DNA from 4 places in the Paraliobacillus sp. JSM ZJ581 genome. Region 3 is predicted to be linked to each of the others. Evidence: riboswitches for the same ligand, from Rfam matches in the RefSeq annotation. Region 3 holds a riboswitch; each other region holds the start of a gene.
The links. Region 3 has a riboswitch for cyclic di-GMP ahead of ACH6CY_RS15270 (methyl-accepting chemotaxis protein). Riboswitches for the same ligand answer to the same signal wherever they lie in the genome.
Positions count from the first base shown of each region.

Region 1: another riboswitch for cyclic di-GMP. It lies ahead of ACH6CY_RS02655 (hypothetical protein); the one in region 3 lies ahead of ACH6CY_RS15270 (methyl-accepting chemotaxis protein).
Region 2: another riboswitch for cyclic di-GMP. It lies ahead of ACH6CY_RS03320 (EAL domain-containing protein); the one in region 3 lies ahead of ACH6CY_RS15270 (methyl-accepting chemotaxis protein).
Region 4: another riboswitch for cyclic di-GMP. It lies ahead of ACH6CY_RS12755 (prepilin-type N-terminal cleavage/methylation domain-containing protein); the one in region 3 lies ahead of ACH6CY_RS15270 (methyl-accepting chemotaxis protein).

Region 1 covers NZ_JBISEP010000002.1:190,893-197,319, reverse strand. The annotation lists gene ACH6CY_RS02670 (glycosyltransferase family 2 protein) at 1-899, opposite strand, end outside; gene ACH6CY_RS02665 (DUF2334 domain-containing protein) at 900-2,456, opposite strand; gene ACH6CY_RS02660 (GGDEF domain-containing protein) at 2,422-3,294, opposite strand; gene ACH6CY_RS02655 (hypothetical protein) at 3,278-4,372, opposite strand; cyclic di-GMP riboswitch class II at 4,471-4,553, opposite strand; gene ACH6CY_RS02650 (ABC transporter ATP-binding protein) at 4,918-5,697, shown strand; gene ACH6CY_RS02645 (ABC transporter permease) at 5,672-6,418, shown strand.
Region 2 covers NZ_JBISEP010000003.1:78,810-85,236, reverse strand. The annotation lists gene ACH6CY_RS03340 (MurR/RpiR family transcriptional regulator) at 1-86, shown strand, start outside; gene ACH6CY_RS03335 (glycoside hydrolase family 1 protein) at 147-1,529, shown strand; gene ACH6CY_RS03330 (ROK family protein) at 1,600-2,487, shown strand; gene ACH6CY_RS03325 (dicarboxylate/amino acid:cation symporter) at 2,789-3,994, shown strand; cyclic di-GMP riboswitch class I at 4,124-4,202, shown strand; gene ACH6CY_RS03320 (EAL domain-containing protein) at 4,285-6,427, shown strand, end outside.
Region 3 covers NZ_JBISEP010000046.1:5,040-11,466, forward strand. The annotation lists gene ACH6CY_RS15250 (TSUP family transporter) at 1-154, shown strand, start outside; gene ACH6CY_RS15255 (flavodoxin domain-containing protein) at 232-672, opposite strand; gene ACH6CY_RS15260 (ribonucleotide-diphosphate reductase subunit beta) at 688-1,737, opposite strand; gene ACH6CY_RS15265 (ribonucleoside-diphosphate reductase subunit alpha) at 1,807-4,095, opposite strand; cyclic di-GMP riboswitch class I at 4,425-4,509, shown strand; gene ACH6CY_RS15270 (methyl-accepting chemotaxis protein) at 4,617-6,407, shown strand.
Region 4 covers NZ_JBISEP010000026.1:763-7,189, reverse strand. The annotation lists gene ACH6CY_RS12770 (GspE/PulE family protein) at 1-449, shown strand, start outside; gene ACH6CY_RS12765 (type IV pilus twitching motility protein PilT) at 459-1,490, shown strand; gene ACH6CY_RS12760 (type II secretion system F family protein) at 1,531-2,733, shown strand; cyclic di-GMP riboswitch class II at 2,805-2,887, shown strand; gene ACH6CY_RS12755 (prepilin-type N-terminal cleavage/methylation domain-containing protein) at 2,942-3,268, shown strand; gene ACH6CY_RS12750 (prepilin peptidase) at 3,338-4,093, shown strand; gene pilM (type IV pilus biogenesis protein PilM) at 4,106-5,041, shown strand; gene ACH6CY_RS12740 (hypothetical protein) at 5,082-5,609, shown strand; gene pilO (type 4a pilus biogenesis protein PilO) at 5,611-6,147, shown strand; gene ACH6CY_RS12730 (hypothetical protein) at 6,320-6,427, opposite strand, start outside.

The DNA.
Region 1 (6,427 bases), on a different contig from region 3:
ATTTTCTTTCTATCTAATTGAAAAAAACGAAACAAAAATTTAAGTACAACATACTGATTCCCACGAGCCCATCTCGTTCGTTGTTTCCACCAAACCTTCCAATGTTCTGGTTCTTGCTCCCAAGTAATTGCTGCTGGAAAAAAGCGAATATGGTAACCTAAATTATAAACACGAATGGTTAATTCTGTATCTTCCGCTAACGCTTTTTCGTCCCAGCCATTAAGTTCTTCAATGATAGAGCGTCGGATAGCGAAGTTTGTACCAGGAATAGTTGTAACTTTAAACCAAAACCACCTTCCTGCTTGCGCCATCCATTGGAAGCAAATGGTTTCAATGTTAATAAATTTAGTAAGTAAGTTTTTCTTAGCATTATTCACGCGGAATTTACCAACAATAGCTCCTGCTTTTGGATCATTCATCATTGCCAGTACAAGATAATAAATAGCCTTACTTTCAGGGGTGTTGTCGGCATCATAGACACAAATGATTTCCCCTGTGGCAATTTTTAGGCCATTATTTAATGCCCCGGATTTTCCTTTCCCCCCATGTTCAGGGGCGACATGTAATGGGATAATATGTGGATGTAGTGCGTGATAATGCTCAATGATTTCTCCAGTTCTATCAGAAGAGTTATCGTTTATAACGATGACTTCCAATTTCGTTTTTGGATAGTCGAGCTTTAACATTGCTTTTATTGTTCGTTCAATCACCATTTCTTCATTATGAGCTGGTATTAAGATCGTCACTTTTGGCAAGGCTTTGTTTTGGTTTTTCTCCCATTTATTCATGAGCTTTTCATAGCGTAAGTAATGCAAGTAACCGCCTTGCATTAAAAACATATGGTATAGTAGCATAACCCAAATAATAGTTAACGATAGAATAAATAGTGTGTTAGCCATTTATTCTTTTCCCCTCCTTTCTGCGAATAACGATTTACGTAGGTTTAGTTTTAAATAGACAGAATAAATGAAAAACGCTAAGATAAATAGACTAACAATAAATGCAACAAACCATAGCACTATTTCTACTTTACTCAACTGATGTCGAAACATAAAAGATTGTAAAGCATTCATATTGTTCACTACTTTAATGTCGTTGTCGATTGTAGATTCAATAGATAAAAAAGGCGTTTGAACAGAGACATTCCTATCAAACAGATTCATCCAAGAGGTCTTTTGAGATACTTGCAAATCGGTTAAACCTTGTTTTAATATGTCTAACTTTGTATAAGGAAAAATTGAAATTCCTAAAGTTGCATTAGGTACAATTTTTAAATGCTTGTGATGTCTTTTTAGAGATAACAATGTATCTGTGTTATTAAGATAACCTAAGGTTTCAGGAATCAAAACCATTTCGTCTACATAAGACGGTTGATTTACATAAGGTGCAGTTGCTTTAAGTACGGCTGAATGCGAAGAGCGACCATTTGCAAATAATATAGAGAAATAATCATCTGCAATAATCATATCTTCTAGACTGATAGATGTTGATGTTGTTGCAAAAGATACAGCAACAGGATAAATGTCATAACTAGCCAGCTCTAATATTTCGGCTTCAATCAATGCGCGTTTTTCCTCTTCATTCTCACTGTCTGAAAAGGAAGGATAGGAATAAACAATAGCACCTCCTAGTGATTGTAGTGATAATAGTTTTTGAACTAGTTCATTAGAATCAGATAAATGAGCTTCTTCATTGTTGCTTTCATAAACAGGAGATACGGATAAGATAAGCGGGATATCATTAGATGTTAAATAGGTTGTCATCTTGGTTAGTGCTTCTACATCTGTTGTAGGGTTAATATCCTCAATCTTAATAAAGGAAGATTGATAGCTTGTGCGATTTGTGTTGAATATAGTGTCTAACGCTTTTGCAAAATAATATGCTATTTGATCATCCAATTGTGTTGAAGCTAAATAATAGTCTTTTTTATTGCTTATAAGAATCGGGTAGTTATAATTACCTCGAAAGCCCTCGATAATTACTTCCATAGTCGATTGCTCGGTAACTAATTTCATTTCTTTTAACGATTCAAATGTGGAGTGATTGCTCCCCATTGAAATTTCCTTTATATTGACAGATTGATTTGTATCTTTAATAGGAAAGCGTTGTTGAAACTGATTTATATTCTCCCCTATAAATATAATCGAGCCATCATAGCCTTCCATGGATTTAATAAAAGAGCCATCTAGCTTTTTATGATCCAATCCTATATAAAAAACATAATCATAGTTGGACAAGTTAGTAACGTTACTTTCTGATGTTACGGTAGATTTAGAGTAATGGCTAACTAGCTGATCTAATAGGTACACTTGTTCATTTAATTCATTGTTCGTACTACTATAAATAATTAATGAATTAAGCTCTGAATCCGGGTTTGCATATACCAGTTTAGCGGATAGAAAAACAGTCCCTAGTAGACAGCTAAGCAACATAGTTATTAAGTTCGTCAAACGCATTATTAAACATCCTCATGTAGTCATCTAATTGTTCGTGATACACACAATATCCGAATGCAAATTCAATTGTTACCATGCGATTTTTTTTGGATAATGTATAGTCTTTCATATTACCTATGATTTTTTTCATGACAGTCTCCACTCCTGCAACATCTGTTTCTGGTAATAACAGTGCAAAAGTATCATCAAAAATACGAAAGCGACTGTCACTTGCTCTTGTTGCTTGTGTAACTTGGTTTGCAAAACTCTGAAGGACATGATTTGTTTCTTTCTCTCCATACAACTTTTTAAATGTTTCCCAATTTTTCAATTGAATTAATAATAATGAGAAAGATTGTTCATAACGACTTGCTCTTTTAAACGATTCATTTAATTGCATATAAAAGCGTTTTTCATTGTCAAAATTTGTTGCAGGGTCTATTGTAACTAGTTGATAGTATTGTTCTTTCCAATAATGATATTTAGTAGTTATTATTTTTCTTTTTTTATGAAAATGACCAGAAACAAAAGAAGTAACAAGTAGTATCATTTGCCAAATAATCATTTTAGAAACAGAAAACGAAGCGATTCCTTGTATGTTAAAAAAGGTGTCAGTGCTCATTGTCTGTGCTAAAATCATATAGCTTCCAAAGAAAAAAATGACAAGAAGACTAATACCTAAACTAAGTAATAGCCCTTTTGATACTCCAATGAAGATTAAAGCAATCGTCATAAAGAACAACATTGTATCTAGCCCTGTTTGAGCAGTGTAATAAAAGTAATAAATAGAAATAGCGAAATTCAAAAAAATAAGTAGTGCCATACTCATTGAAAAATGATGGTTATCTGATAAGTTCATGCTCCCTTAAGCTCCTTTCTGCAATTAGAGGAACAAGGTTGTCAAAGATGTGTGTGTTGTTAGTTGTTTGATCCATATATGCTCCTTTGAATGGGCTTTGCTTTACGCGAAATGATTGAAGTCTGTCATAAAGTTTTAGAGCAAAAGAATCGTTTTTTTCAACTAGTGCATATTGAATCGCAATACCATATAAAGCTGGTGACTCATAGGTCACTGCAGGTTTTAAAGTGGTTGAATCATATTGTCCAAATAGCTTGTGATGCGTATCGAATTCTTGCTCTAAGAATGAAAGGAAATCATTCGTATCCATATTAATTTTGCCTAAATGATAGGCAGTGTATGTTTGTTCAATCATATTTACTTTGTCATCATAAACAAACTCGTTTTTATCAATTAAATAGCGTGTTGGAAATAATGGATTACTTTTTACTGCCGTTTGTTTTGCTATACGATACATTTTTTGATAAAGTTCGTGATCCATCCATTCTAAGTGATTGAGTCTTTCTAACGTTTTTAGGTCCAAATATGCTGTAGACAGTGCACTGCTTTTCGCATCATATTTCCAATCATAAAAATCTACAAAATATTGATTGTAGGTTCCTTTCTCGATCAATGTTTGTGAGATATGCTTTGCTGTTTTTCGATAGGTTCGTTCATCCCACTGATTTGTAGCATCCAATAACGCCTGGATAATTCTAAGGTCATCTACATATGCATTTACGCTTTCTGTTACTTCACCATTGAGTAAGACACGCCAATGAATCGATCCTTGTTTGGATAAGAAATATTCAGTGAGTTGCTGATACCCTAAATCAAACAGAGCTCTATTATCACTTTTTACGGCGTATTCCAACCAAAGACCAAGTGATTCTGATAAAGAATAATCTGTATCACTCGTTTGATAGTGTGTTTTTAATAGTTTGTTTGCATTGAGCATATCTTCCCATATGAATTTTTCTAATGGTGTTTCTAGGTGGGTGCGTGTTGATTCATCTGTAGGCTTTTTTATAATGAAAATAGTGATACCGATTAGTAGTATAAAAAAAACGATAGCGATATGAAACTTAAAATTTTTCATGGTAACTCTCCTAGTAAATGAAGGACTATTAATAGCGATATTGCTTAATTCCATTCTATTAAAGTTTAATAAAGCGCTTTTTACATAAAAAAACGACCAATAGGAATGGTCGGTTGCGCCACTCACTCCCAATTTGTAAGGCGCCCACATATAACAAATTGATTCTAGTACCATATAGATAAAAAACACTGAAACTTAAATTAAAAGAGTAATTTGTCTTAATTAAATAGTATGATTATTTTGTGAAAAAATCAAGTTTTTTCACCTGTTTGTTTCTAAAGTGATCATTTAATATGGTATGGTTAGATGAATTTAATAACATATGGATAAAAGAAAAGATGTTCTATTGATAGATGAAAAAAGCAAGGGTTCAGCATTTAGCCTCTTGTTCCATAGTTCAGTTGCTAATGTCCGTTGATGAATCGTCTACCATAAATTACTAAACAACAAACATTGTTTTTAGATGGAAAAGATGCTGTATTAATTAAAGGGAAGAAAGTTGCTATTGTGGTATGATAGTATTATTTAGGAAGGGCGATTGCGTTATGAAAAATAATGAGGCATGTATTCGAATGGTAGATGTTTCTTACAACTTTGGGGAACAAGTAGTCATTAATCAGCTGAATTTGGTGCTTCAAAAAGGTGTTTCTTATGCGCTGATCGGTCAATCTGGTATTGGAAAATCTACCTTGTTACGATTACTTGCTGGTCTTGTTTCACCAGAAAGTGGAACGATTTATATTAATGACGAAAGATTAATGAAGCCGAGAGTGAAAACCGGATTTTTATTTCAAGATCTAGGTTTATTTCCATGGCAAACGACTTTTGAATCGATCAAAATGCCGCTGCAAATCCAGACAGGTATACAAAAAGAAGATTTAAAGGTACGTGTTTTTAAATGGTTAAAAGAGTTAAAAATAGAGCATTGTGCGAAAAAATACCCACATGAATTAAGTGGTGGCCAAAAACAACGAGTAGCTTTAGCAAGAACGCTTATCACAGAACCAGATTTTCTTTTAATGGATGAACCGACATCCGCAATTGATGCGATGACAAAAGAATCGATTCAAGCACTTATTCTAGCGCAACATCACAAACAACAAACAACGATGCTGTTTGTGACACATGATATTGAAGAAGCAGTTTATTTAGGAGAAGTTATCCTAATTATGCGAGAGGACGGAAAAATAACTCGGATTCCCAATCCTCTATTTGGAAAAGAAAACAGTAGAGAAACCTTAGCCTTTTATCAAGCATGTATTGATGTAAGGAAACTTATAAACATGGAGATGGAGACAGATGAAGTATTTGCGGTGGATAGGTAGTAATCAATTTTTTATTGGATTTTTAACCACGCTTTTAGCTTGGCAAATGGTTTACTTTCTAATTGATACACATACAATCCCAGCACCAATGGAAACATTGATTTATCTATATACAATAAAAGGATCAATACTGTTACATGTATTGGCTAGCATGACTAGAGTGGTCGTAGCTATTGGCATTGCTCTAATAATAGGAGTGCCAATCGGTATATTAGCCGGAGTCAATCGACTATTTAATCAATTTTTTTCCCCTTTTCTTTATTATATTTATCCTATTCCTAAGGTAGCATTTTTACCTGTATTAATGCTTTTATATGGTTTAGGGAATAAATCGAAAATCATCTTAATTATTTTTATTATAGTATTTCAGATTATTTTGTCAGTGAGGGATGGAGTAAGGCAAATTCCATCTTCATATTTTACTGTCATGGATAGTTTCGCCTCTTTCAAATTACATACATATCGCTATTTAATTATTCCAGCAGTTTTACCACACATATTCTCCGGATTACGTGTTAGTGTCGGTATTTCACTTGCAACTTTATTTTTTGCGGAAAATTACGCAACAACATATGGGGTTGGTTACCATATTTTAAGTGCATGGACAAAAATGGATTACACTGAGATGTTTAGTGGTATTCTTGCTTTAAGCTTTTTAGGTATTGCAATGTTTAAGTTAATCGATCTATTGGAAGCTAAGGTCACTCCTTATAACGTTTAACATTGCGTG
Region 2 (6,427 bases), on a different contig from region 3:
ACATAAATAAATGGATAGGCACAGAATATGCCTTTTTACATCGAAAGCCAAAAAATGGGACAGAGGGTCAGTACCCTCGTTCATAGAAATGGGGCGAAGGGTTCTAGCCCTCTGTCCCGCTAAAATAGAAAAGGAAGGTGTCATGATTGCAAAAATACGTTTTTCCTGAAGGTTTTTTATGGGGAGCTGCAGCCTCTGCTACACAGACAGAAGGTGCTGCTAATGAAGGTGGTAAAGGAAAAAATATATGGGATCATTGGTATGAAATAGAACCTGATCGTTTTTATCAAGATGTCGGTCCATCCGAAACATCTGATTTTTATCACCATTACAAGGAAGATATTAAGCGAATGAAGGATATCAATATGAATTCCTTCCGAACATCCATTTCTTGGTCTCGTTTGTTACCAGATGGAGTAAATATAAATCAAGAAGCTGTTGATTTTTACAATCAAGTCATTGATGAGCTTTTAAAAAATGACGTGACACCAATTATTAATTTATATCACTTTGATATGCCTTTTCATTTACAGGAGATAGAAGGATGGGAGAACAGAGAAGTAGTTGAATCATTTGCTTATTATGCAAAAACTGCTTTTCATTTGTTCGGTGACAGAGTTAAACGTTGGACAACGTTTAATGAACCGATTGTCCCTGTGGAAATGGGTTATTTGAATGATTTCCATTATCCCTGTGTCGTTGATATGAAGCGTGCAGTAACTGTTGCGTACCATACCATGTTAGCTAGTGCAATGGCAATTGGTGAATATCGTAACATGAATCAAGATGGAGAGATAGGAATTATTTTAAATCTCACGCCTTCGTATCCGCGCAGTCAAGACGAAGCAGATTTAAAGGCGGCAGAAATTGCTGATTTGTTTTTTAATCGAAGCTTCCTAGACCCATCTGTTTTAGGTGAATATCCTGTTGAATTAATACAATTATTGAAGGAACATGATCTGTTGCCACAAACGTTCGATGGTGATCATGCGCTTATTAAAGAAAATATTGTTGACTTTCTAGGAGTTAATTATTATCAACCAAGAAGAGTCAAAAAGAAAGAAACCCCAGTGGATGATAGTCATGGCATACTACCAACGCATTTCTTTGACTCGTATATTTGGCCTGAGCGAAGAATGAATCCACATCGAGGTTGGGAAATTTATGAAAAAGGTGTATATGATATTGCGATAAATATTAGAGATAACTATAACAATATTCCATGGTATGTAGCTGAAAATGGCATGGGTGTATCTGATGAGGAACGTTTCATGGACGATTCTAATATGATACAAGATGATTATCGGATTGAGTTTTATCAAGAGCATTTGAAATGGCTCCATAAAGGAATAGAAGAAGGATCAAATTGTTTTGGTTATCATGTATGGACATTTATGGACAACTGGTCTTGGTTAAATGCTTACAAAAATAGATACGGTTTTTATCGTGTTGATATCAATAATCAAAAACGATATTTGAAAAAAAGTGGTTATTGGTTTAAAGAAGTTGTTGAAAGAAATGGTTTATAAAATGGGACAGGGGATCAGCCCCCTTGTCCCATTTTCACACCCGAATTTTTAGAAAAAGGTCGTGATCATAATGGCTGTTATTTTTGCTGTTGATTTAGGTGGAACACATGTTAAATCTGCGATTATCGATAAGCAATGTCAGTTGTACGAGAAAGATAAAACGAAAACACCGGATAGTTTAGAGGACTTGACAAGTTATATACGTGAAAAGGTTAGGCGCTATGCAGCATATGAAATAGAGGGAATTGCAATTAGTTCACCAGGTGCTGTGACTGAAGCTGGTGTTATTCTAGGAGCAAGCGCAATTCCTTATATACATGGACCGAATATCAAAGAACATTTTGAAAAAGAAATAAGTTTACCTGTTCAAATAGAGAATGATGCGAATTGTTCTGCTCTTGCGGAACTTTGGAAAGGTGAAGCAGAAGGTAAGAAGAATGTTGCGGTTGTTGTAATTGGAACTGGAGTAGGTGGAGCGTTGATTAAAGATGGTTCTATTCATAAAGGCATTCACTTACATGCTGGTGAATTTGGCTATATGATTTTAAATCCTGCTAATTTAGGATCAGGTCAGAATACGTTTAGTGAGTTGGCCTCCACATCGTCCATTATTCGACGGGCAGCAGCCTATAAAAATGTTGATCGATCGACATTAACAGGTGAAAAGGTATTTCAGCTTGCAGAAGCGGGAGATGAAGCATGTATTCGAGCAATAGATGAATTTTATCACATGCTTGCAATTGGTTTGTATAATATTCAATATGCTTATGACCCAGAGTTGATCTTAATTGGTGGTGGCATAAGTAATAGAGAAGATATTTTAAAAGGGATAGATGAAAAGTTAGCTAAAGTTGTAAAACAGATAAAGATAGCAACTGTTACTCCTGAAGTAGACAGGTGTCAATTCTCTTCAGACGCCAACTTAATCGGTGCAGTATACCACTATTTATATCAATAGACGGGACAAGGGTTTGAACCGCCCTCTGTCCCGCTTTCTTTTTCTCTACTTGGTCCTCTCGGCTACGCCTTGAATAGAACGCTCATAGTGACAAGGAAAGCTCCTTATATGATTTATTGATTGACAAAAGTGTGGCTTTTGTATTTTAATTAATAATGCATTGCTATTAATTTTGCTTCTGTTTTTCTCAAATATTCCATTCTACTCTATAATATACTCTTTCCTTTTTAAAATTTTCAACAATGACGCAACAATTTAACAGTTATAGGCATCAGTGTATGCGATGTAGGGAGGAACGAAAATGAAACTAACATTAAAAATAGTTATAGGGCTCATTTTAGGTGCGGTGGTAGGTTTAGCATTGCATTTTTATGCGCCAGCTATATTTGATCCACTAGATTCCTATTTTTTTAGTCCATTAGGAACGATATTTCTAAATTTAATTAAAATGCTAGTTGTACCTATTGTTTTTCTTTCGATCACTTTAGGAACCGCTTCTATCGGAGACCCAAAAAAGTTAGGACGTATTGGGGGAAAAGCACTATTGTTTTTCCTCGTAACAACAACGATTGCGATTACGATTGCGATGGGAATGGCTATGATACTTCAGCCAGGCAGTGTTGGGATTGAGACAGCTCAGGCTTCGTATGAAACAAAAGAAGCACCAACAGTTATAGAAACATTTACTAGTATTATTCCTACCAATCCGATTCAAGCAATGGTAGAAGGAAATATGTTGCAAATTATCACTTTTGCGATTTTTGTTGGTTTTGCATTAGCTATGTTAGGAAAAAAAACAGAAGCTATCTACCGACTACTAGAACAAGGTAACGAAATTATGATGTTTCTAGTTAATGTTGTCATGACATTTGCACCATATGGGGCGTTTGGATTATTGGCTTCAGCGATGGGATCTTTAGGATTAAGTGGTGCAAAAGCAATGTTATTATATATGATTACAGTTTTTTCAGTATTAATCATTCACGCTGTGTTCACGTACGGATCGGCTGTAGCTCTGATTGCTAAACGTAACCCGATCCATTTCTTTAAAGCATTCATTCCAGCTATGACAGTTGGGTTTAGTACATCAAGCAGTAGTTCAACATTACCAATTTCTATGAAGGTTGCACAAGAAGAATTAAATGTTCCAAAATCAATTAGTAGTTTTGTTCAACCTTTAGGTGCAACAATTAATATGGATGGGACTGCGATTATGCAAGGGGTAGCAACGATATTTATTGCTCAAGTTTATCAAACAGACTTGTCTTTTGCTCAATTAGCTATGGTTGTTTTAACCGCTGTCCTTGCTAGTATTGGTACAGCAGGAGTCCCTGGTGTTGGACTAGTTATGTTAGCAATGGTATTGAATCAAGTATCGTTGCCAGTGGAAGGTATTGCATTAATAATTGGAATTGACCGTATATTAGATATGACGAGAACAGCAGTTAATATAACCGGCGATGCAGCATGTGCCGTTATTATAGCTGAAACAGAAAAGAACAAATAGGAGAAATGGGACAGGGGATCTTTCAGAGCCTCTGTCCCATTTTTAAATAAAATAGTGAAAAAGTAACATATATTGTTGGATTTTGTGATGAAATAGAACTATAATGATAAAGGAGAACAATACTATCTTACTGAACAAAGGCAAACTTATTGAAAGATAAGGACGCAAAGTTACAGGCCTAAATAAAAATGGCGGCTGAGCTACCAATGAGATAACTAGCAAAAAGGTTATTTCTATAAGAAATAACCTTTTTGCTAGTTATAGTATTTATATTAAAGGTCGGGATGCTTATGTTATTTTCAAAACCAAAAATAATTACGTCAATATTAATTCTAACTGTTTTATATTTTGTCTTTCTATTATTTATTCAAGATATGGAAGGGATACATACGTTTGTAAATATTTGTGTATCTATTGTGGTTAGTCTAGTTGGATTTAAATGGGTGTGTCAAGCTAGCTTGATAACAAAAGAAAGAAGACGTCGTTTTTGGCTAATTATTGCAATAGGTTTGTTCTTTTTTTGCGTTGCTAATTTTATTTGGTTATATATGTTAGTTTTTTTTCAAGCAACAACATTCCCGATCGCTTCTCTACCAGTACTAGTCATCGCATATGTTTCTTTTTTAGTTGCACTGCTTTATAAAATAAAGACAATTGAAATGAAGGAATCAGTACAATCTTTTTTCTTTACTATTAGTGTATTTGTGACATTTATTATTGTAGTTCATATTTACTACTTTGTTCAACCGATTATGTCACTTGTGGATTATTCTAAAGGCATGACATTTTTTATTTTAGTTTTTCAAATATGTACACTGAGTATCCTGTTTGCGAATGTTTTCTTGTTTTATATATCTCGAAAAAGTATGGAAAAAGACTCGATTTTATTTCTTGTATCAGGCATGTTCTTTCATATGATAGGGGTTATTCTATATTTTTACTTTTCCGTTAATAATATGAGTGTTGTCATTGCCTACTCTCTTTGGACACTAGGTTTATTATTTTTTCTCCTTTCAGCAAAATTAGTAAAAGAGTATACGGAAGTTTCGGAATGGAAGATGGTGAAATATGTAGAAAGTAAAGAGTCTATATTACCGTATATTATTATTCTCATTTTATTGATTATGCTAATGGAAAGCTACCATTGGAAAATAAATGTATTGATGATTGGTATGATTATTATGCTGCTAATGATTATCGGTAGGCAGTGGTATGTCATGCAACGGAACAAAGAGTTAATGCAAGAATATAGCTATCTAGCATTTCACGACACGTTAACAGAGTTAAAAAATCGAACGAAATTTACGAAAGATTTAGAAACTATCATGGAAGAATCCGAGAGAACATCACAGCCTTTTTTAATGTTTTTGATGGATTTAGACCAATTTAAAAGTATAAATGATACAATGGGTCATAATGTAGGTGATAGGCTCTTATCCGAAGCGGCAAAGCGTTTAAAGCATGCTTTTGAGCCCGTCGGCACCGTTTATCGTATCGGTGGAGATGAATTTGTAATTATTGTGCCAAATGTAAGAAGAGTATTTGGCACGCTATATGCTAAAACAATATTACATTTATTTTCCAGTCCTTTTATAATAAAAAATCATACGATTACTATTTCACCTAGTATTGGTATTAGTGTTTATCCAGATGATGGACAAGAACAGGATACTTTGCTTCATCATACTGATGCAGCGATGTATTTATCAAAACAAAAAGGAAAAGCACAATATTGTTATTTTAATCAACAACTTTATCAAACTATTTTAAGAAAACGAAATATAGAAGTAGAGTTAAAACAAGCAATTGAATTCGAGCAATTTTCATTATATTTTCAGCCTAAAATTAATCTTACAAATGAAAGTGTAATAGGGTTTGAAGCATTTATACGCTGGGATCATCCAAGATTAGGATTGGTTTCCCCACGTGAATTTATCCCGATAGCAGAAGAGACTGGATACATTTTTGCAATTGATGAATGGGTTCTTTTACGTGCTTGTGAGCAGTTCAAACAGCAATTGGATGCAGGACGTGATAATTTGACTGTATCTGTAAATGTTTCTGCAAAACAACTAGAACAAACATATTTTGGTAAAAAAATTAAAAAGATTTTAGAACAAACAGGGATAGAACCAAAATATTTAGAATTGGAAATAACAGAAAGTGAAATGGGTAATATAGGGCAAACAATTGACACATTAAATGAACTTCATGCGATTGGTGTACGTATCGCAATCGATAATTTTGGTATAGGTTATTCCTCTCTTCATATATTACAATCATTACCGTTTGATACAATTAAAATTGACCAATCTTTTGTATCGCAGTTAGAGGAGAAGGAAAATATATCTGTAATAAAAACAATTATTGATATAGGGTTAAATCTTAACATGGAAGTGATAGCAGAAGGAATAGAGACCGCTTATCAAGCAC
Region 3 (6,427 bases):
CATGTTACCTTATATGATTGCTGGTGGTATTATTGGCGGACTTGTTGGTACTAATTTTGTACATAAATTAACGAATAAGCAAATAGAAAAGATTTTTAATATAGCTATTTTAACTATTTTGTTTATTAATATGTATAATGTATTCTCTTATTAGTTATTGCAAAAGCATATAAAATGAAGCAAACAGTTACGTTCATTTGAACGTAACTGTTTGTTATAGATGCAATAAAATTATGCTAGTACTAATGTTCTTGTGAGTCGGTCACAGAATTTTTCACAACGTATTAGGTCTTCTTGTTGTGGCGTTAATTCGATTTTTAGTGTAACAGCTAAGTTGGTATGGACATATAACATGTCTCGGAATAAATCGACCGCTCCACAATAATAAGGGTAAAAACTATCACCAGTGCCGAATACACCTGTTGTGACATGCTTCATATCTTGTTCCTCAAACGCGATAAACAGATCTTCCATTTCTATTGGAAGGTCGCCATTGTCCCATGTATACGTCCCAATTGCAATAATATCATAGGTTGGAAGTGTATCATAGTCTAACTCGTCGATAGCAATAAAGTCTACATTAATGTGCTGTTTTTGCATACCGTGGTAGATCTGTCTTGCAAGATCTTCCGTATTACCAGTTACTGATGTATAAATAATGGCAGCTTTCATTGCCAATAGCCTCCCTTATAATTCATCAAAACCATTAGAAGAAGAAACTTTTGTATACGTACGAGATTTTTGCTCGAAAAAGTCTGATTTTGTTTCATTTAACATTTCGTCGCTGAACACGTGTATCCAAGCCATTGGATTCTCACGTTCTTCATAATAATTATCTAAACCAATTTGGCGCAGACGCTTGTTTGCAAGGTATTCCACATAGCCATGGAATTCATCAAGGTCGATGCCATCGATGTCTTTTAGAATATAATTAGCCCATTCCTTTTCATTTTGGACAGCTTTATCAATCGTTTGATAGGCATATTGAATATTCTCTTCTGTATTTAATTCAGGATTCTCTGTTAACAATATACGGATAAACTGTGAAATGAAATACGCATGTTGCATTTCATCACGCTGAATATAGCTAATCATTGTACTTGTTTTTAACATTTTTTGTTGGCGTGCCAAGTGATAGAAGAAAGCAAAACCAGCATAAAAATAAATGCCTTCTAAGTTAATAGAATTAACCGCTAATTCAAATAATCGTTGCGGTGTTGGTTTTTCACGAAAAGCATCATAGCTATCTAGGATTAATTGATTTCGCTTACGAACAATTGGATCATCTTTCGCTTGATCAAAACGCTCATTTTGTTCTCTTAATGGTACAAGAGAACTTAGAATATATGAATAAGATTCATTATGAACAGCTTCTTGCTGAGAAATAACTGCAAAGATCGCTTTAAAGCTTGAATCTGTCACATAGTCCATCACGTGAGACATTGTCGGTGTTTGTAGACTATCTAATGAAGCAAGCTGTGTGTTAATGCGCAAGAAAACATCTTTTTCGGTCTCTGAAAGATTATCCCATTGTTTAATGTCATCTTGCATATTAATTTCTTGTGCTTTCCAAAAATTCGATAATAATGTTTGATATAGATCATACATTTGCGGATAAGCAATATCATTCCAGTTTAAGAGACCAGAAGATTGTCCATTAATTATTCCGGTAGATTTGTTCGGATAAGTAGGGTTAAGTAATTTTATTTTCGTCAACGGTTGATCAGTTTGTACCATGTTATATTTGCCTCCTGTAAGAATAAGGGGAGGAGCTGTTGAGTGAACAACTCCTTGTCCCTTTCATTATTAACTATGACAAGCTTCACACTCATCAATTTCTGTTTGAGAAGTACTTCGGACATAATAAGTAGTTTTCAAACCATGTTCCCAAGCAGACAGATGTAAATGCAATAGATCTTTTGCTTTGATATCATGACGCACGTACAGATTAAAGCTAATTCCTTGGTCAACGTGACGTTGTCTAGCTGCATTTTGCTTAATGCTCCAGGTCTGGTCTAGCTCATGACGTGCACGACGATAGTAATTATAAGTGACATGGTCTAAGTCAGGTGCAGTAACTTTGAATTTGAAATTTTTCTTTTCTTCAGCGAATTCAACCGCATATAATGGGTCAATTCCATCCGTTGAGCCGCCAATTTTTGCTGTGGAAGAGTTTGGTGCAACGGCCATTAACCAGCCATTACGAATTCCATTTGTGGCGACATCTGCTTTTAATGACTGCCAACGCTCGCTATTATAACCTTTTCGCTCAAAGTAACGTCCTGTTTCCCACTCAGAGCCAGCGAATGCACGATAAGTACCTTTTTCTTTTGCTAATTCCATTGACGCTTGGATCGTATAATAAGCAATATCTTCGTACACTTTATCGGCAAACTGAACAGCTTCATCAGATTCCCAATGAATATGTTCTAATGCAAGAAGGTGATGCCACCCGAAAGTACCGAGTCCAACAGCGCGATATTTCTTATTCGTTACTTGTGCTTGTCCGACACTAATTGTATTTAAGTCTATAACATTATCAAGCATACGTACTTGAATACGAATTAGACGTTCTAATACATCAGCACGTACTGCATTTGGCAGATTGATAGAAGATAAGTTACATACAACGAACTCACCCGGTTTACGTACGATGACAATATTTTCATCCTCATCTTGATATTCACGTACAATCGTTGTTGTTGACATGTTTTGGGCGATTTCTGTACATAGATTACTACAATAAATTGATGTTCTACCTACACCACGTCCATGTTTATTAGGATTTTGACGATTTACTTCGTCACGATAGAACATGTAAGGTGTACCTGTTTCTAATTGTGCGACCATAATACGTGCCATTACATCCATTGCCCGATATGTTTTTCTTGGTAGTAACGGATGATTGACAGCTTCTTTATATTTTTCAGTAAAGTATTTGTTATCTGTTTCATCATAAAAATCTTCTAGACCAAGCGCATTCCCGTTTTCGTCTTTCCAACCCATTATTTGTTTTACTTGATGTGGACAGAATGTGTGCCACTCGCCAATACTTTTTCCGCTCTCATCAGTTACTTTTAATTGCTCCATGAAAAAGTCAGGAATAGAAACACCGGTGAAAATATCGTGCGCTTTACGTCTTTCATCACCATTATTTGTTTTTAAATCTAGGAACCCACTCATAATATCTTTATGGAAAACATCAAGATAAATAGCAACTGCTCCTTGACGTTGTCCTAATTGATCTACACTTACAGCAGTATCGTTTAGTAAGCGAATCCAAGGAACAACACCTGAAGAGTTACCTTTGAATTTCTTAATATCAGATCCTAATGCGCGAACTTTACCGTAGTAAATACCAATTCCGCCGCCATCTTTACTTAATCTAGCAATGTCCCAGTTATTTAAATAGATTCCATCTAATGAATCATCAACCGTATCAATAAAACAAGAGGATAATTGGCCATAGCTTTTACCAGCATTTGAAAGTGTTGGTGTAGCTACTGTCATATATAAATTGCTCAAAGCCCAATATGCTTCTTTAATTAAATCAAGGCGTTTCTCAGCAGCTTCCTGTTTCATGAGTGTCATCGCGATAATCATAAACCTTTCTTGTGGCAACTCATATAAATGACGATCATGGTCGCGAGCTAAATAACGATCTGCTAATAGGAACAAACCGATGTAGTTAAATAATTGATCACGTTCTGGAATAATTTCTTGTTCTAACGTATCAATTTCTTCTTTTGTATACGTTTCTAAAATAGCTTTGTCATAGATGCCTTTATCTGTTAGAGACAATAGTAGGTTATATAGATTTCCGTACTTATTATTTGTATCGTAACTACGATTTCGAGCTGCTTCTTGATAGATTTGCTCTAAATAGAAGTGTGCTGCTACAAAAGTCCAATTAGGTTGATCCATTGAAATCCGATTTAGCGCATAAAAAAGCGCCTCTTGATTCGGATCTTTAGAGGTGGTTGCTATGTTTCGAATTTGTTCTTCGATGTGAGTAATATCCATATCGTATTTGTTAGATAGTTGAGAGAGTTGCTTCAACACACGCTGGATATCATTGTCCATTACCATTGTCATTATAAATATCCTCCTGTACAAAATAATAATATGTATGAATGTTTATAGAAGCTTTGATGTTGAGTTCTTGCCATTCTACATTAAAAATACAATATATAGGCGGATTCCGTTCGAAAACACCTATATATTGTATGATAACGTAATTTATTAAATTAAGCAATTGTAAAATATATATTTTTTAGTTTGAAAAGTATATATACATTATGGCAATATTAACTGTAAAATGGTATAGGAAGAAACTACTATAATTTAAAAATACCTTTAAATAATATTGAGTAATTAGTTATTTTTAACTATAATATAATTAGCATATGTTAACGTACAAATGAATAGGAAAAGGGCAAACTTATTGAAAGATAAGGACGCAAAGCTACGGGTCTGTTGTTATCAAACGATGATCGCCGAGCTACCGAAAAGAAATGAATCACTCACGTAAGCAGAATAACGTTTCTAAATTACGTAAAAAGTTCACCATTCTTTTGGTGAGCTTTTTTTTAATGATAAAAGAGAGGAGAAATGTCATGAAACAATTGAAGCTGAAACGAAAGAAAATATCAAAAACGAAAACCAAAACGAAGAGGAGGGAATGGATAAACAAATTGAGTGACTTACCACTTATCGGTATGAGAAGTAAATCAATTGGCGGTAAATTTGGAACCGCTTTCTTTTTTGTTCTATTATTATTAGCAATTTCTTTAGGATTTATTATAAAATCAGTTGTCACTGTTGAAAATGAGGTCAATGCATTAGAAAGAAGGGGAAGTAGAGCAATTGCTATTACGGAGATTGGATCAGAGATAAGAGCTAAATCAATGTCTGCACTTAGTTATTCACAAAATGGAAGTAATGTATACATAGATGAGTATAAAGAAGATCAAGAAAAGGTAAAAGAATTGTTAAGTACTATCCAAAAAAACGTGGATACCGATCAACAAAAATCATTAATGGAAAGTATAAACACATTTAATGATAGAATAGACGAATTATTTTTGGAGGAGATTGCTGGTAAATATGAAGCTGAAAGTAATTTATTTGCATTTTATACAAAACAGTTTAGTGACTTAACAAATGAGTCACTATCATATTTAGAAATGTTGAGAAATACGGTAAATGATGAGAGAGAAGAAGCTGTTAGTAATGTAATCGATAGTCAAAATTCTGTTTTAATTACATTAACTATGTCTATGTTCCTTTCTATTGTAATTGGTATTATCATGATAATCTTTTTAAGTCGGCATGTATCTAAGCATTTGGGTAAAGTAGTTGAGATGAGTAATAATATTGCTAATGGAGATTTAACAACCGATTCCCTGGATTATCAAGCAAAAGATGAAATAAGTAGACTAGGAGAATCAATGAATGTGATGCAAGAAAATATTAAGCATATTGTTCAACGAATTAATAAAACAGCAGATACAGTGAGTAAACAAAGTGAAGCTTTAACTCAATCGTCCAGTGAAGTGAAAAATGGTTCTGAACAGATTGCGGCGACAATGGAAGAGTTGGCCTCAGGTACTGAAACACAAGCTAGTCATGCTGGAGATCTTGCACATGCAATGGAGAATTTTACTTCGAAAATAACAGAAGCTAGTCATAATGGTAAAAAGGTAAGCCAAACAACGATGGAAGTAGGAACGGAAACAGAAACTGGATATAAATTGATGGAAGAATCAATAAAACAAATGGGTAATGTTGACACTATTGTAAAACAAGCAGTAGAGAAAGTGCGTGGGCTAGATATCCAGTCAAGGGAGATTACTAAACTCATTTCCGTGATTAAAGATATAGCTGAGCAAACCAATTTACTTTCCTTAAATGCAGCAATAGAAGCAGCTAGAGCGGGAGAACAGGGGAAAGGATTTGCTGTTGTAGCTGATGAAGTTCGTAAGTTATCTGAACAAGTGAGTGACTCTGTTAAGGATATTACGACAATTGCAGCAAACATCCAAAAAGAATCGTCTGTTGTATCTACAACATTAGAAGAAGGGTATCAAGAAGTAGCGCGCGGTAAGGAGCAAATAAGTAATACAGGAGCTTCCTTCAATTCAATAAAAGATGCGATTGAAACAGTAACACTAAATGTACAGCAAATGACAGATGGCCTAACTAAAATGACAGTAGATAGTGAGCAAATGAATACATCTATTCATGAAATTGCTTCTATATCAGAGCAATCAGCAGCAGGTGTGGAAGAGACGACGGCATCGGCAGAAGAAACAACAAGTGCGATGGAAGAGATAACGACCGGATCTAGTCAGTTAGCTTTATCAGCAGAAGAACTGAATAACTTAGTAAGAAAATTTAAATACTAAAAAGGTTCTACGTCAAATCA
Region 4 (6,427 bases), on a different contig from region 3:
GCACCTTGCATACTAATAGTGCAATTGCTGCTATTCCGCGTCTTTTTGATATGGGTGTTGAGCCTTATCTTGTCGTATCTGCACTATCTGCTGTTATGGCTCAGCGCTTGGTGAAAAAGGTATGTCCTGATTGTAAAAAAACACGACCGATATCTGAAATGGAAAAACGGGTACTTGAAAATCGTTTTATTGAAATAAATGAAGTGTATGAAGGGGGAGGCTGTGATAGTTGTAGACATACAGGATATCGAGGACGATTAGCAATTCATGAATTGTTAGTCATTGATGAAAAAGTAAAAAATTTAATGATGAATCAATCGAATATGTCTGAAATAAAAGCCTATTTAAAAGATAATCAGATGCGATTTTTATTAGATGATGGATTATTAAAAGTGAAAAATGGATTGACAACAATAGATGAAGTATTACGAGTAGCAACGGAAGAGTAGGTGATTCATGTGCATTACAGCTTAGAAGATTTGTTAGTATCAGCGTATCGAAAGAATGCTTCAGATATCCATTTAACAGTTGGTTCACAACCAATATTTCGAATTGATGGAAGACTGCAACCTTTCGGTGAAAATAAACTAAAGCCAGAAGATACGGAGAGAATGACAAAAGAAATTCTAACAGAAACATTATGGGATAAGCTAATGAAAGAACGAGAGCTTGATTTGTCACATGGCGTGAAGCAAGTTTCACGTTTTCGAATGAATATTTATTTTCAAAGGAATTGCCTTTCGTTAGCGATACGTACAATACCGACAGTAATTCCGTCAATTGATTCGTTAAACCTTCCGGATGTGATGAAAGAAATTGCGCAATTATCCCAAGGCTTAGTATTAGTAACTGGGCCAACAGGCAGTGGAAAAAGTACATCATTGGCTTCGATGATCGATTATATGAATCAGCGTATGAATCGGCATATTATCACTTTAGAAGATCCAATTGAATATTTACATCAGCATAATCATTGTCTCATCGATCAACGCGAAATTGGCTTTGATACGATCAATTTCCAAAAAGGTTTACGTGCGTGTTTAAGGCAAGATCCCGATGTCATTTTAGTAGGTGAAATGAGAGATTTAGAGACAATATCAACCGCTATAACAGCTGCAGAAACAGGGCACTTAGTTTTAGGTACTTTACATACAACAAATGCAGCATCTACCATGGATCGAATTATTGATGTGTTTCCAGCGCATCAAAAAGGACAAATCAGAATTCAACTAGCAAATGTGCTTGAAGCAATTATCTCACAACGATTGTTTCCGTTGTTAAAAGGGTCTGGAAGAATAGCAGCAACTGAAATATTAATTAATACACCTGCGGTAAAAAATTTGATTCGTTCAGAGAAAATGCATCAAATACCGAACACAATGCAAACGTCAAAAGAATTTGGCATGCATACGATGTCAATGGATATCAAACGGTTGTTGCAACAAGGCATGATAAGTGAAAAGCATGCTGCGGCATATGTGAAAATTTAAACGATTGATTCCTTGCTTGTGATGAAAGAAGGTGAAATGGATGAAATATTTTTCTTATAAAGCAAAAGATTTAAAGGGCAAATTAATTAAAGGCAAGGTGAATAGTGAAACAAAAAAAGAAGCAATGAGACATTTACAAGCGAATGGTCTTATCTTGTTTGAACTAAAAGAGTTGAATCCAATTCTTTACAAAGATATTTATATAGGAAAACCGATTAAAAACAAAGATTTTGTCATTTTTTTACGACAGTTTGCTACGTTAATTGATGCGGGGATTACATTAGTTGAAGCAACAGTCATCCTACAAGAGCAAACAAATAGTAAACCGTTAAAAAAATCATTAAACCAAGTACAATATTCACTTGAAGAAGGAAATAGCTTGTCTAATGCCCTAGCAGAATTTCCGCGGTTATTCCCAGAATTATTTATTAGTATGGTACGAGCTGGCGAGGTGAGTGGTAACTTAGATGAAATATTAAATCGAATGGCAAATTACTATGAAAAACAATATCAATTACGACAGAAAATTATTACCGCTTTAACTTATCCAATCGTTGTGGGAATAGTGGCGATTGTTATTACTATATTCTTATTAGCTGTTATTGTACCGATATTCACGAATATGTTTCTGTCATTTGACCAAGAGATTCCAACTTATACGCAAGTTGTTTTACAGATTAGTGAGATTGTCCAATCATACTGGTGGGTCTTATTGCTCATCACTTTACTTAGTGTCATTATTGTTCGGCTATTAAATAAAAATCCAACAATGTCATACTATTTTGATGTAATGAAATTAAAAATGCCGATATTTGGAGTTTTTATTCAAAAAGCACTATTAGCTAGAATGACACAAACACTGAGCTCATTATTAAATAGTTCTGTTCCAATTCTTCAAGCTGTGTCTATTACGGAAAATGTGATTGAGAATAAAGTAATGAAGCAAGTTCTTCAACAATCGAAGGATTCATTAGAGAGTGGTGAATCAATAACAGAGCCGATGAAGAACCATTGGATATTTCCTAAATTAATTACTCAAATGATTACTGTGGGAGAGCGTACAGGTTCAGTAGATGCCATGCTAAAAAAAGTATCAGAATTCTATGAACAAGAATTAGATGAAAGCTCAGATAAACTAAAGTCATTAATAGAGCCAGTGATGATTATTTTCCTAGCTTTTGTCGTAGGAGCAATTGTTTTGTCGATTGTTATCCCGATGTTTAGTTTGTTTGAAAATATCTAAAAAAAGTATAAAATATAGTATTAAAGTTATAGACATTTACCATGTTTATAGTATAATAGTAATTGTTATGAAATAATATAGGAGTGAAGAAGATCTATCTTTATTTGGGCACTTGGATAGATTGGAGCTAGTAGTGCAACCGACTGACACCATGAATGTACTAGATGATGTGAGTCTTTTTTTTATACAAATTAGGGGAGGTAAGGAAATGGTAAACAAGTTGAAGAAGGTATTACGTAGTGAGAAAGGTTTTACATTAGTTGAGCTATTAGCAGTAATCGTTATTCTAGCAATTATCGTTGCAATTGCTGTACCTGCTATTGGTAATGTGATTGAATCAGCGGAGACTAATGCAAGTGAAGCAGAAATAGAATTAGTTCTAGATGCAGCAAGGTTAGCAGATGCTGAGGGCAATTTTACTGATGGGATGTCAGTGGCTGATTTAGTTACTGGCGGATATTTAGAGGACGATGGTGAACTACCAACTGGAACAATTAGTTTCGTTGAGGCTAGTAATACGTATGAATTAAAATGAGGTTAAATCAGCTAATATTTTCAGAGATCCCTTATGTAAGGGGTCTCTATACATATCTAGGAGAATAGGATGGAGCTTATTATTACAATTATATTATTTATATTCGGAAGTGTGTTTGGTTCGTTCTTTAACGTTGTGGGTTTACGAATCCCAACAAAAAAATTTTTAGAGTCAGAACGATCGTATTGTCCTCGATGTGGTAAAAACTTATCTTGGTATGAATTATTACCGATCATTTCATTTATACGTCAAGGTGGGAAATGTAGAGGCTGTAAAACAAGCATTTCGTTAATATATCCTGTCATTGAACTATTTACAGCTTCACTATTCGCGCTTAGCTACTATTTAATAGGTTTCAAAATAGAATTACTTATGGCACTATTGTTAGTTTCAATATGTGCGATTATCATCGTTTCTGATATAAAATATATGCTAATCCCCAATAAAATTTTGCTGTTTTTTTCCCCATTCATCCTATTTATGCGAATCCTGTCACCGCTTGATCCATGGTGGTCTCCGATTGTTGGCTCGCTGATAGGATTTATTATGATTTTTCTTATTATTATTAGTAGTAAAGGAGGAATGGGTGCAGGAGACATGAAGTTATTTGCTTTACTAGGTTTAATTGTTGGATATCAAGGTGTGTTATTGACGTTTTTCATTGCTACATTAATAGGTACTGTTGTTAGTGTGATATTACTTATAAGAAAAAAAGTAGATCGCAAATCACCGATACCGTTTGGGCCGTTTATTTGTGTAGCTGCTTGTATTACTTACTTTTTCGGACAAGATATGTTGAACTGGTATATGACATCATTTTTTTAAGGACGGATGAAAATGGGACTTCTCAAAAAGGATCGAATTAACTTGATGTTAACAGATCATGTTGTTCGTTATCTATATCAAAATAATCAAACAAGTGATCATGGCGAGATTAAACTCGAGCCTGGTTTAATAGAAGATGGAAAAATCATTGATAAGCCTCGATTCATAGGTGTTTTAAAAGCTTTAGTCAAAGAAAAAAATTGGAGGAACAAAGAAGTAGCCTTTTGCGTACCTGACGCTTTTGTTACGTTACGTGATGAAGCTGTTCCGAAGCAATTAAGTGGTGAAGAAATAAAACAATATATCGAAATGGAATTAGATAACTCAATTCGTTTACCATTTAAAAATCCTGTCATTGATTATGAAATAATTAAACAAGAGGAAGATTTAAGCCATATTTTACTTTTTGCATATCCAAAGGATCGCTTAGAATCATACATAGATGTGTTTCATCAAGCCAATTGCAAGTTGACGATCGCAGATTTTTCTTTCTTATCTGTCTATCGGGTTTTTGCTACACATGATTTAATCAACAAAGAGGCGCATCTGTTATTGATTCAGTGGAGAAAAGCCGATATCGTTTTGACAGTGTTTCATAATGATCGCCCTATCTTTAATCGACATATTTATCTTGAAGGAGCTAGTGTGTCTAACAATTATCACCAAGAAGAAGATAATGCGTCAAATTCAATCGATCAAGAACCTTTTCAAAGTATAGTAGAAGAACAATTTGTCACCATTGAGCGTTTCATGGATTTTTATCAATATTCGATTACGAATAACAGTGCGCAAATTGATCGTATGGCGTTAGCTGGTGATTCTAAGTACCATTTGAAAATAAAAAGTTTATTAGAGGAAAGATTTAATTTAAGTGTTCAGACACCATTAAATAATCAAGAGCTTCCATTAGAGTATACGGAACTGTATGGCCTAACGTTAAGAAAATAATTCTTTTTATTCCATATTAAACGTTAAGGAGATCAATCATATGATAGAAATTAATTTAGTTGAAAAGAAAAAAACGAATGCATCTCCGTATGTCTTAATCGGGATTTCTATTATAAGTGCGTTACTGATAGGTATTGGTTTTTTTCTATATCAAAATTATTTAGATAGTAAACAAGAATCGCTAATGAAGGTAAGAACCAAGAATAGTATACACCTTAACGAAATAAGTCAGGAAAGCGAAGTGATTCAAAAAGTAAATGTGTTAGAAAGGCATATCGAGCAATTACAAGGCGTTATTTTTCCAAGTGCTTATGTAGTACAGCAAGCCCATTCCATACTACCAGATCAATCCTCTATCGAGCATTATATGTTTACAATAACAGATGGTCTAAGGGTAAGTGTAAAGGCGGAATCAATTGACGATACGTCAAAATTTGCTCAAGCAATGCGTGGTTTTGCATTTGTCGAACAAGCTGATCTAGTCGAGTTGGAACAAATAGAGGATGAATACTTAGCTGTGTTTACGTTCTCCATTAACAAGGATTCTTTATTAAAGGAGGCTGATTAATGTGATTATAGAATGGAATAGAAGATATTCAGTGGCCTTAATTTTTATTGTGCTTATGCTTATCCTTGGGGGAATCTTTGGTTTTTATAAATACGTTTACCCTGCCCAAACAGAAGTGAAGCAGTTAGAAGAGGAGATAGCGTCACAAGAAAAGTTAATCAATGAAGTAAAAGATAATCAACAAGCAATCAGTGAAGCAACGGTTCGTAATGAACAATTAGAAAGACAATTGCCAAAAACTATATTGATTGACCAATTATTAGTGGAATTAGAAGATATAGAATCAGCATCCGATATTGCAATCTCAAAAATAGTGGCTAGTGAAGCTAGTGATTTACCAGAATCTTACCCTGCTTTAAACTCACCAAACTATTCGATTGCATTTAGCTCGGATAATTATGATGATATGTACACATTTTTAGACGAATTAACGCATGCAGAGCGAATTTTAGAGATTAACCAGCTTGAGTATGAGCAAAACAGTGAAAATGGAATGAATGCTGTTGTGAACATAACGGCATTTAGCTCTAAATCATAGTGAATGGTGACTTGTTGGATAATGAAAGTAAATAACAGTATTAAAAACGAATGGTAGCTATATCATTTGACGCTTACCTATCAAAACACTGACTAAAAATAAATAGCATCTTAATTTCATTTATTTGAATTTGAGATGCTATTTATAAAAATACTAGTTTTTTTAACTAAAACTATTCTAGAATCAATTTCCCACGTTCCTCAATTGCACTATTAACAAATTTTAAAAAACTTAAAATATCTTCTGTACTATTTGGAAGTACATCTGCGTTTATTTTCAG